3 regions of the Micromonospora musae genome follow, and region 3 is predicted to be linked to each of the others. Evidence: riboswitches for the same ligand, from Rfam matches in the RefSeq annotation. Region 3 holds a riboswitch; each other region holds the start of a gene.

Region 1 (3,269 bases), on a different contig from region 3:
TCCGTCTCGACCACCATGTTCATGCCCATCAGTGCCGCCGACGGCGGGCCGGTGCGCTCGTCGTTGAGCAGCAGCTCGCAGATGACGACAGCCCCGCCGGGTGGCAGCGCGGCGTGGCACTTCGCCAGCAACGCCCGGTTCGTGGGCTCGTCCCAGTCGTGCAGGATCATGCTCAGCAGGATGACGTCGTATCCCTGCGGCAGTGCGGGGGCGGCGAGGAAATCACCGGCGACGGTGCCGATCCGGTCGCTCAGGTCGGCGGCCGCTATCCGCTCCTCGGCTCGTACGCAGACATGCGGCAGGTCGAGCACGGTCGCCTGCAGCTCGGGCAGGGTCCGGCACAGCTCGATCGGGAATGCTCCAGCCCCGCCTCCGACGTCGAGCAGCGATCGGTGCGCGCCGAAGTCGTACGCGCCGGCCAGGGCCCGCGCGGTGAAGCTGGACGTGGAGTACATCGCGTCCCAGAACTGGCTGATCATCTCCGGGTCGCTGGTATCGAACATCGACTGCTGGCTCTGCGGGTCCCAGGTCAGCGGCCGGTCCGTGTGCAGCGCTTCGGAGATTCGATGCCACGGCAGATACGTACGCAGGTCGGAGTAGCGGATCTGGCCGCCGAAGTAGTACGGGCGCCCCTCGACCAGGAACTGTTCGGCGAGTTCGGAGTTGCGGTAGCCCGCGCCGGAGCGCTCCAGCAGGCCGAGTGAGGCGCACGCCGCCAGCAGCATGTCCGCCGGGCGCTCGGCCAGACCGAACTCGGCGGCTGCCTCGCCCACGGTGATGGTGCGCCCGCCCGCGAGCCGGGTGAACAGGCCGAGCTCGACGCCGACGGCGAGAGTCTTGAAGCCCCAGACACCGGCGACGAGATTCATCAGGGGAGTTGGATTGATCATGAAGACATCAGAGCATGCGCATCTGTTTGACATGTCGGGGGTGCCGGGAGTTGGTCGGCTGCTGGCGATCTGATTCGCGCGGCGCGACCGGCGATGTCACGTCTGGTCGTCGTTCGGTGGGCAGGTCGTGACCATCCTCCCTGTCGGACGGTTCGGTCCCGCCGGAAGCGTCCGGTTCGTCACTGCCGCACAGCCGGGCGAGGCGCGCAACTCGAGCGCCGGCCGCCCCGCGCGACCCGGTGAAGAACTTCACAGGAAGTGGGCAATCGTCGCGAATGGTGCCTAGCGTCGGTCGGGTTCGCCGACGCGAACACCGCGACCGGTAACGCCAAATCCTGCCGCCGGTCGTCGGAACGTCACCCGGGCAGGAGCGGGGGACCCACCGTTTCCCGGCGTCGCCCGCCTCCCAGGTCAGGGCGGCGCCTCGGGGTGAAGCCGCCCATCGTGCGGCCGGGCTCCTCAGTCCGAACCCGACAGCTCACCTCGTCGGCGTGGAGGAAACCAATGGCATCTGCCTACCATCCCCGTCACCGTGCCGTCACCGCCAGTCGCCTCGCCGTGGGCACCCTGGCCGCCGGCGCGATCACCGGCGCCGTCGCGCTCTTCGGTGCCGCCCCCGCACAGGCGGCGGTCAACTGGGACGCCATCGCCCAGTGCGAGTCCAGCGGCGACTGGCACATCAACACCGGGAACGGCTACTTCGGTGGCCTGCAGTTCTCCCAGAGCACCTGGGAGGGGTACGGCGGCACGAAGTACGCCGCCCGCGCCGACCTCGCCTCCCGTGCCGAGCAGATCGCGATCGCCGAGAAGGTGCTCGACGGTCAGGGCATCGGCGCGTGGCCGACCTGCGGCAAGGAGGGGGGCTCGACGTCGTCGAAGTCGACCGGCGCGTCGAAGCGCCCCTCGGGCGGCGAGACGAAGTCCACCACCGGCACCCGGCAGCACGACACGTCGACCCCCGGCGGCGAGACGTACGTGGTGAAGCCGGGGGACACCCTCTCGGAGATCGCCGCGGCGCAGCACGTGGCCGGCGGCTGGCACGCCCTGTACGAGCGCAACAAGCGAGTGGTCGGCGACGACCCGGGATTGATCTTCCCGGGTCAGCGTCTCGCCGTCTGAGCCCGCAGCGCGTGGCTTCCTGATCTCCGGATCCGGGTCGCCGGCCGTGGGTGGTCGGGGTCGGTCCGACCGACCCCGACGGCCGCGGCTCGTCGTCCACCGCGCCGTCCAGCCGAGCGGTCCGGCCGACCCTGAGCCGCCTGAACGCCGAGCAGTCGGCGGCGCTCAGGCGGTCAGCAGCCCGGCGAGGCTGAGCTGGTTGACGGCGGCGCCGACATCGGCCCCGGGGACGCGGGTGAAGAGCGCCGCCACGTGGTGCGCGGTCGCCCCGCCGTTACCGATGGCGGTCAGCAGGGCCGCGCAGGCGGGGTCGGTGCCAGGACCGGTCTGGCTGGTCATCGCGCGCACCGTCTCGTCGAAACTCCGGACCGGCGGAAGGGGCACGTCGAGTTCACCGGACGTGTCGGTGGCTCCCCGGTGCCAGCGGCCACCGACCCACCAGAGGCAGAACGTCAACAGCCCATTGCGGTTGCGGGTGTTGAGAACGCTGTCGGTGACCCAGGCGGGCGCTCCGGAGTAGAGGTCGGGCAGCGGCCGGCCGCCGTTGTAGGCGGCTTCGAGCAGGGGAGAGTCCCACTTCCCGCCGGAGAGGACCGCGCGTTCACCGGGGAGCACGAAGAGGACCGAGCCGCTGCGACGGTCGCTCTCGTACCAGGCGTGGCCGGGGAAGATCCGCGGACCCCAATCCGACCTGACGCCGACGTACACGGCGGAGAGCGCCGCCCATCGGGCCCAGACGTCCGCCAGTTGGGGGACGCCGTCGACGGCGACGCCGTTGCGGCCGGTGGCGGCTGCGGCGGCCGCCCGCTGCGGATCGCGTCCCTGGGCGGCGGGCCCGGCGACGTATCCGGCGAGCCAGACCGGTACCCGCGGGCGGGGGTAGGCGGCCAGGTCGTTGCGGTAGTGGTCGGCGGTCAACAGTTGGTCGTCGGGGAAGGGCTGGTCGCCGTAGTCGTACTCCACGGTCAGCACACCGCGGTTCGTGACGGTCAGCAGCAGCCGCCACCACGGCCCGGCCGGCATCTGCGCGGCGACGTCGCGTTGGTGGCGAACCAGTTCGCCGATGCTCAACGGCACGGGCGCCGCCGCCGACCTGTCGCCGGAGAAGAACCACAGCTGGGCGACCTCGGCGGAGACGGTGAAGGCGAATTCCGCCGAGAGCCGGTCCCAGCCGGGCGGTCCGAGTTGGGCCAGCTGTTGGGCGATCGGCTCGAGCAGCCGGGACGCCTCCGCGGCGATGGCGGCCTCGTCGGGTGAACC
Region 2 (3,269 bases), on a different contig from region 3:
GCTGCCGGTCCAGTGGGATGCCGAACCTGAGCGCCAGGTACCGGACCAGCTTGGCCGAGGCGCGGTACATCGCCTCGGTGTACCAGGTGCCGTGGCCGGCGAAGCCCTCGTGCTCGATGCCTATCGACTTCGCGTTGACGTACCAGTTGCCGGCCTGCCAGCCGACGTCCTCGGCCTTCACGTGCTGCGCCACGTGGCCGTCCACCGAGCGCAGCGTGTAGTGCCAGCCCAGGTAGTCCGCCTGCTGCACGAGGCCGACGCTGGGCTGGTAGTACCCCTCGGTGTCGTGGATGACGATGTACTCGATCTTCTGCTGCGCCGGCCGGTCACCCAGGTCGTGGTTGCCGTAGTCGCCGACGGTCGGGCCGTACTGCTCGTACGGCGCGGGGATCCACTCGCAGCCGAGCCGCGCCGGGCACTCGACTCCGGCGCGCCCCTGCGGCTCGCGCAGCCCGAGCCGATGCAGCGCGCCGGTCTCCGTGGTCACCTTCCGTGCGCGGAGGGTGACCTGGTGCCCGTCGTCGGTACGTCGGCTCGCGCCGAGTCGGATCTGGTCGTACACCTCGTCGGCGAAGGCGGTCGCCGTCTCCTCGGTCTCCGCGCCGGAGTAGCGGGCCACCGCCGCGTACCAGGCCCCCGGGTCGGTCGCCGCGCCCACCGGGCCGCCCAGCTGTTCCTGGTACGAGGCGAGCAGGGCCGCGCCGCCCCGGATGTTGGTGGCGGGGTCGGTGCGGAGTGCCTCGGCGTCGGCCCCGGTGAGCGCCGCAGCGGCCTGGAGGGTCCGTAGCGCCGCGGGTGCGGGTGCGTCGGCTGCGGACTTCTTCGGCGCACCGAGGGTCAACGGCCGGGACGTGTCACCGCGCGGGTCCTCGCCCTCGTCGACGTGCGAAGCGGCGGGCAGGTTCGCGACGTGAGCCGCGTCGGTGAGGTGCAGCGGGCCGTAGCCGCCGCTCGTGCTGGGCGTGCCGGCGTGGGTGTCCCACCTGGATTCCAGGTACGAGACGCCGAGCAGGACGCTCTCCGGCACCCCGTATGCGGTCGCTGCGGCGACGTACTGCTGCTGGCGGTCGCCGGCCGGCGCGGCGTTGGCCGGGACGCCGGTCAGTGGCACGGCCGCGGTGGCGCTGACCACCGCGGCGGCGAGCAGGGCGCGCCTGCTCCTGGAGATGGTTGATCGATGCATCGGGCCCCCAGTAAGGACGGGTCAGGTATTGGTCACCTTCGCTCCGCCGGCCCGCCTCGGTCAATACCTTTCGATCTGCCCATCGCATAGGAAAAAAATCTTCGAGATTCGCACGGAGAGTGCGTTCCGCCGCGCCATGCACGGAGTGTCACCGCCTGAAGGGTTGCGGATCGGTAACGAGGGTCTCTAGTCTGGTCAATCGTCGGCCGGCAACAGGTCCGTCCAACCAGGGCGGTAACGGTCCGACACCGCCGAGTCGCTCCCCGAGCGAGCCGGGGACCCAGGTTCCCGGGGTGAATCCGCAGCCACTGCGGTAGGGCGCCGACCTTCCCGCCCGAACCCGTCAGCTAACCCGGTAGGCGGTCAGGGAAGAAGGAGTACGGAGCCCGGTGGCCCACCATGCCCCGCGGCCTCCGTCCGGACGGCCGGCGACAGCCGGCCCGACGACGGGTGCGCCGCGTCCACGCTGGTCCCGCTTCACCACCGTCCTCGCCGCCCTCGTCGGCATCGGCGTCGTCCTCGGCGGCGGCGCCACCGCGGCCCACGCGGACCCGTCGGTCGCCGAGATCGAGCGCCAGATCGACCAGGACTGGAACAAGCTCGAACCCGTCATCGAGCGGCACAACGCGACCCGTCAGGAACTCACCGCCAAGCGTCGGCAGGCCGATGCGCTCGCCGCCCGGATCAAGCCACTGCAGCTCCGGATCGACCAGGCCATGAACAAGGTCGGCGTGCTCGCGGTGCGGGCGTACAAGGGCGAGAACCTCTCGACCGTCAACGCGCTGCTCGGCAGCCAGTCGCCGGGTGACGTCGTCGGGCAGTTGGAGCTGCTCGACCGGTTCGCCCACAACCAGCAGCAGGACGTCGCCCAGGTCGTCGAATTGCGCGACCAACTGGCCCGGCAGAAGGCGCCGCTGGACGAGCTGGTCACCGAGCTGACCCGTACCGAGGCCCAGCTGGCGGCGAAGAAGAAGCAGATCAACACCGAGATCGAGCGGCTGCAGAAGCTGCGCATCAAGGTGTACGGCAACGGTGGCGGTGGCTCGCTGCGGCCGGCCCCGTGCCCGGCCACCTATCCGGGTGGCGCGGCCGGGGTGGCGGTGAAGTTCGCCTGCGCCCAGATCGGCAAGCCCTACGTCTGGGGGGCCGACGGCCCCGACTCGTACGACTGCTCGGGGCTCATGCTCGCGGCCTGGGCCAAGGCCGGGGTGTCGCTGCCGCACAACGCCGCGCAGCAGCGCCGGGCGACGAAGACGGTGAGCCGGGCCGACCTCCGCCCCGGCGACCTCGTCTTCTACTACAGCGACCTGCACCACGTCGGCATGTACGTCGGCGGCGGATGGGTGGTGCACGCCTCCCAGGCCGGAGTGCCGGTCAAGATGAAGAAGGTCGACGACGGCCCGATCCACAGCTTCGGCCGTCCCGACTGACGCGTCCGCGCACGTTCACGGAAAGAGTGGTCATCCGCGCGCGAATGACCACTCTTTCCGTGAACGAGCAGCCTGGTCGGCCGGTCGGTCGGTCAGCGGGTGGGCCAGGTACGCCAGTTCTGCCAGGCCCGGCTCGGGGTCGGGCCGCGCTGCCCCTGGTAGCGCGAGCCGTAGACGGCCGAACCGTACGGGTGCTCGGCGGGCGACGAGAGCCGGAAGATGCAGAGCTGGCCGATCTTCATGCCTGGCCAGAGCGTGATCGGAAGGTTCGCCACGTTCGACAGCTCCAGGGTCACGTGGCCGGAGAACCCCGGATCGATGAAGCCGGCGGTGGAGTGGGTCAGCAGACCGAGGCGGCCCAGGCTCGACTTGCCCTCCAGCCGGCCGGCGAGCTGCTCGCCGAGTGAGATGACCTCGAGCGTCGAGGCGAGCACGAACTCCCCCGGGTGCAGCACGAACGGCTCCCCGTCGGGGACCTCGACCACCGACGTCAGGTCGTCCTGCTGCTGTGCCGGATCGATGTGGGTGTAGAGGTGGTTGTTGAAGACCCGGAAGAGCCGGTCGAGACGTACGTCGATGCTCGACGGTTGCACCAGGGTGGGCTCGAACGGCTCCAGCCCGAGCGAGCCGGCCTTGATCTCGGAGACCAGGTCGCG
Region 3 (3,269 bases):
CGCGCCGAGCGAGATCCGGGCGGATCCCGGCTCGGGCGTCCGGACGCTCTACGTGGCGCTCTCCCGCGCCACCCAGCGGCTGAGCACGGTCGACCCGACCGGCTGACGTTCCCCGACTTCTCGGTTCGGCCGTCGCGCATGGCCGACGGTTGCATACATTGCGATGTGAGCATATGTTTGACCGGTCCGAACCGTCGACGGAGGGTGGTTTCGTGGGCGCGGGTCATGGCCACGAGGAGACGGTGGCGAACGCCGCCCAGCATCACCGTGGCCGACTCTGGGCGGCATTCGGACTGCTGGCCGTCCTCATGGTGGTCGAGGCTGTGGCCGCCCTCCGCACCGGCTCGCTGGCCCTGCTCTCCGACGCCGGGCACATGTTCACCGACGTGCTCGGCATCGGCATGGCCCTCGCCGCGATCACCGCGACCCGGCACGCCAACCGGGACCCGCAGCGCACCTTCGGGCTCTACCGACTCGAGGTGCTGGCCGCGCTCGCCAACGCCGTCCTGCTCTCCGGGGTCGCCGTCTACGTGGTGATCGAGGCCGTCGGCCGCTTCGGCGACCCGCCGGAGGTGCTCGCCGGCCCGATGCTGGCGGTGGCCGTGCTGGGCCTGCTGGCCAACGTGGTCGCCTTCTTGCTGCTGCGGCCCGGGGCAAAGGAGAGCATCAACCTCCAGGGCGCCTACCTCGAGGTGCTCGGCGACCTGCTCGGCTCGCTCGGCGTGATCGGCGCGGCGCTGCTCATCACGGTCACCGACTGGTGGTGGGCCGACCCGCTGGTGGCGATCGCCATCGGCGTGTTCATCCTGCCGCGCACCTGGAAGCTCGGCCGGGCGGCGGTCCGCATCCTCGTCCAGGCCGCGCCGAAGCACCTCCAGGTGACGGCGGTGCACGATCGGCTCGCGGCCGTGCCCGGTGTGGCCGGCGTCCACGACCTGCACGTCTGGACGCTCACCTCGGGCATGGAGGTCGCCTCCGCGCACCTCACCATGGCCTCCGGCGCCGACGTCGGCACGGTGCTCACCGCCGCGCGGACCGCCCTGCACGAGGACTTCCACATCGAGCACGCCACGTTGCAGATCGAGCCGGGCGCGGCACCCGGGGCCTGCGGGTCCTGTGAGTGGTAATGAGCACATCCTTAATTCTGGGAGTGTATTGTCCGATATGCCGGAATTATCGGTGACCACAGCAGCACCGAGAGTCACATCTGCTGCGTAGGGCTCGCTGGCCCCGGTAGTCTCGGCTCCGGCCTCCGGTAGGTGGCGCTCACGGGCGCCGGCGGCGGCCAACGCCTAATCGCCGACGTTCGGCGAGCCGGGGAACCACGTTCCTGGGGTGCATCCGCGCGAGCGGTAGGGATCTTCCGTCCCGAACCCGTCAGCTAACCCGGTCGGCTGGCGGAAGGACATGCGCATGCCAGTAGTGGCACCCGTACGACGACGCGCCGCCCGGATGGTGGCCCTGATCGCCGCGACGCTCGCCCTCGCCGTCGCGCTCAGCCCCGGCACCGCCACCGCGTCCACTCCCCCAGCGGCCCTGCCCGCCGCGGTTCCCAGCAACGACGCCGAGGGCGGCACCCCCGCGCTCCGCGCCCAACTGGAGGCGGCGAGCAAGGGCTGGCTCGACGCGAAGGCGGCCCTCGCCCGCTCGACCCAGCGGCAGCAGCAGCTCACCGCGCAGCTCCGGACGACCGACACCGAACTGGCGCAGCGCAGCGGCAAGGTCGGCGAGATCGCCGGGGTCGCCTACCGCACCGGCCGGCTCGGCACCATCTCGGCGCTGCTCAACAGCACCAGCCCGGACGGCTTCATGGACCGCGCCGCCGCCCTGGACGCCGTAGCCGCCAACGAGGACCGGGTGCTGCGCGAGCTGATGGAGACCCGGGACACGGCGAACCGGACCCGCGCCGCGCTGGACGGTGAGATCAAGGAGCAGCGCAAGCAGGTCGCCGTGATGGCGAAGCGCAAGCAACAGGCCGAGCGGGCCATCGAGGTGGCCAACGCCAACACGGTCCGCGCCACGGCCGGAGGTTCCAACCGGGGCACCTCCACCGCGAACGCCGCACCGGCGCCCCGCAACCCCGACGGCTCCTGGCCGAAGGAGTCGTGCAGCGTCAACGACCCGACACCAGCGAGCGGCTGCATCACCCCACGCATGCTGCACGCGCTCAACCAGGCCAAGGCGGCCGACTTCACCCGCTACGTCTCCTGCCACCGAAACGGCGGCTCCGGCGAACACCCCAAGGGCCGGGCCTGCGACTTCGCCGCGCAGAAGAACGGGTTCGGCGGCGACGCCACCGGCGGCGACAAGACGTACGGCAACAACCTGGCCGCGTACTTCATCCGCAACTCCGACCGGCTCGCGGTGCTCTACGTGATCTGGTACCGGCAGATCTGGCTGCCCAGCAGCGGATGGAAGTCGTACAGCGGGGCGGGCGGAGACCCGTCGAGCGACCACACGAACCACGTGCACCTCTCGGTGTACTGACCTCGCGGCCGCGGGTGGCCCGGTCCGGCCACCCGCACCGCCGGAGGCGGTACGTCGCGGGACGTACCCGGGATGTCGTCGCTCGGCGGACGATCCGGCCGGTCCGCGCGGGCAGCATCACGGGCATGACCCGAACACCGCCCACCGCGCGCAAGGCGCTGCTCACGCTGCACCTGGTCACCTCGCTGGGGTGGCTCGGCGCGGACCTGGTCCTGCTCACCCTCGGCGTGGCGGTGCTGCGCGGCGCCGACCCGGACGTGGTCTATCCGGTGGCCGCGCTGATCGGCACGGTGCTCTTCGCCCCGCTGGCCGTCGCGGTGTGGACGGTCGGCGTGGCCAGCGCCCTGCTGACCCCGTGGAAGCTCCTCCGGTACCGCTGGGTGTTGGTGAAGCTGCTGATCACCACGGCGATGGTCGTGCTGGTGCTCTTTCTGCTCACCCCGAACCTGCGCGCCGCGGGCGAGCTCGGGGCCGCCCTCCCGGCGCGGGACCGGGCCGACCTGGTGATCGCGCCCGCCGTGTCGACCGGCCTGATGGTCATCGCGACGGTGCTCTCCACGTACAAGCCGTGGGGGCGGATGCGCCGGACCGGGTCGCCCGCGCCGGGCCGGCGCTCGCCGGTGGCCGGCCGCGCGGGCGCCTGACCGGCTCCACCAAACCCCCGGCGTCTGTCAGGACGTGGCGGGCGGTCCCTTCCGGTCGCGGTCGAGCGCACCGGCGAGCCGGTTCGCCAGTGTCAGGTGCGCGGCGCGGGCCTGCCGGAAGGCGTACGCGAAGAGCGG

The links. A riboswitch is a leader RNA that binds a small molecule or an ion and turns the genes downstream of it on or off. The one in region 3 is predicted to bind cyclic di-AMP.
Region 1: linked by a shared signal. The riboswitch ahead of D7147_RS22055 (LysM peptidoglycan-binding domain-containing protein) and the one ahead of D7147_RS16625 (coiled-coil domain-containing protein) in region 3 are both predicted to bind cyclic di-AMP.
Region 2: linked by a shared signal. The riboswitch ahead of D7147_RS29690 (C40 family peptidase) and the one ahead of D7147_RS16625 (coiled-coil domain-containing protein) in region 3 are both predicted to bind cyclic di-AMP.

The regions. Positions count from the first base shown of each region.
Region 1 is NZ_RAZS01000008.1:8,352-11,620, forward strand. Features, by position in the region: gene D7147_RS22050 (methyltransferase) at 1-890, opposite strand, end outside; cyclic di-AMP (ydaO/yuaA leader) riboswitch at 1,207-1,397, shown strand; gene D7147_RS22055 (LysM peptidoglycan-binding domain-containing protein) at 1,395-2,009, shown strand; gene D7147_RS32735 (hypothetical protein) at 2,175-3,269, opposite strand, start outside.
Region 2 is NZ_RAZS01000015.1:79,261-82,529, forward strand. Features, by position in the region: gene D7147_RS29685 (N-acetylmuramoyl-L-alanine amidase) at 1-1,183, opposite strand, end outside; cyclic di-AMP (ydaO/yuaA leader) riboswitch at 1,423-1,560, shown strand; gene D7147_RS29690 (C40 family peptidase) at 1,573-2,613, shown strand; gene dcd (dCTP deaminase) at 2,706-3,269, opposite strand, start outside.
Region 3 is NZ_RAZS01000005.1:413,493-416,761, forward strand. Features, by position in the region: gene D7147_RS16615 (HelD family protein) at 1-106, shown strand, start outside; gene D7147_RS16620 (cation diffusion facilitator family transporter) at 213-1,127, shown strand; cyclic di-AMP (ydaO/yuaA leader) riboswitch at 1,280-1,409, shown strand; gene D7147_RS16625 (coiled-coil domain-containing protein) at 1,423-2,487, shown strand; gene D7147_RS16630 (hypothetical protein) at 2,613-3,131, shown strand; gene D7147_RS16635 (SRPBCC family protein) at 3,159-3,269, opposite strand, start outside.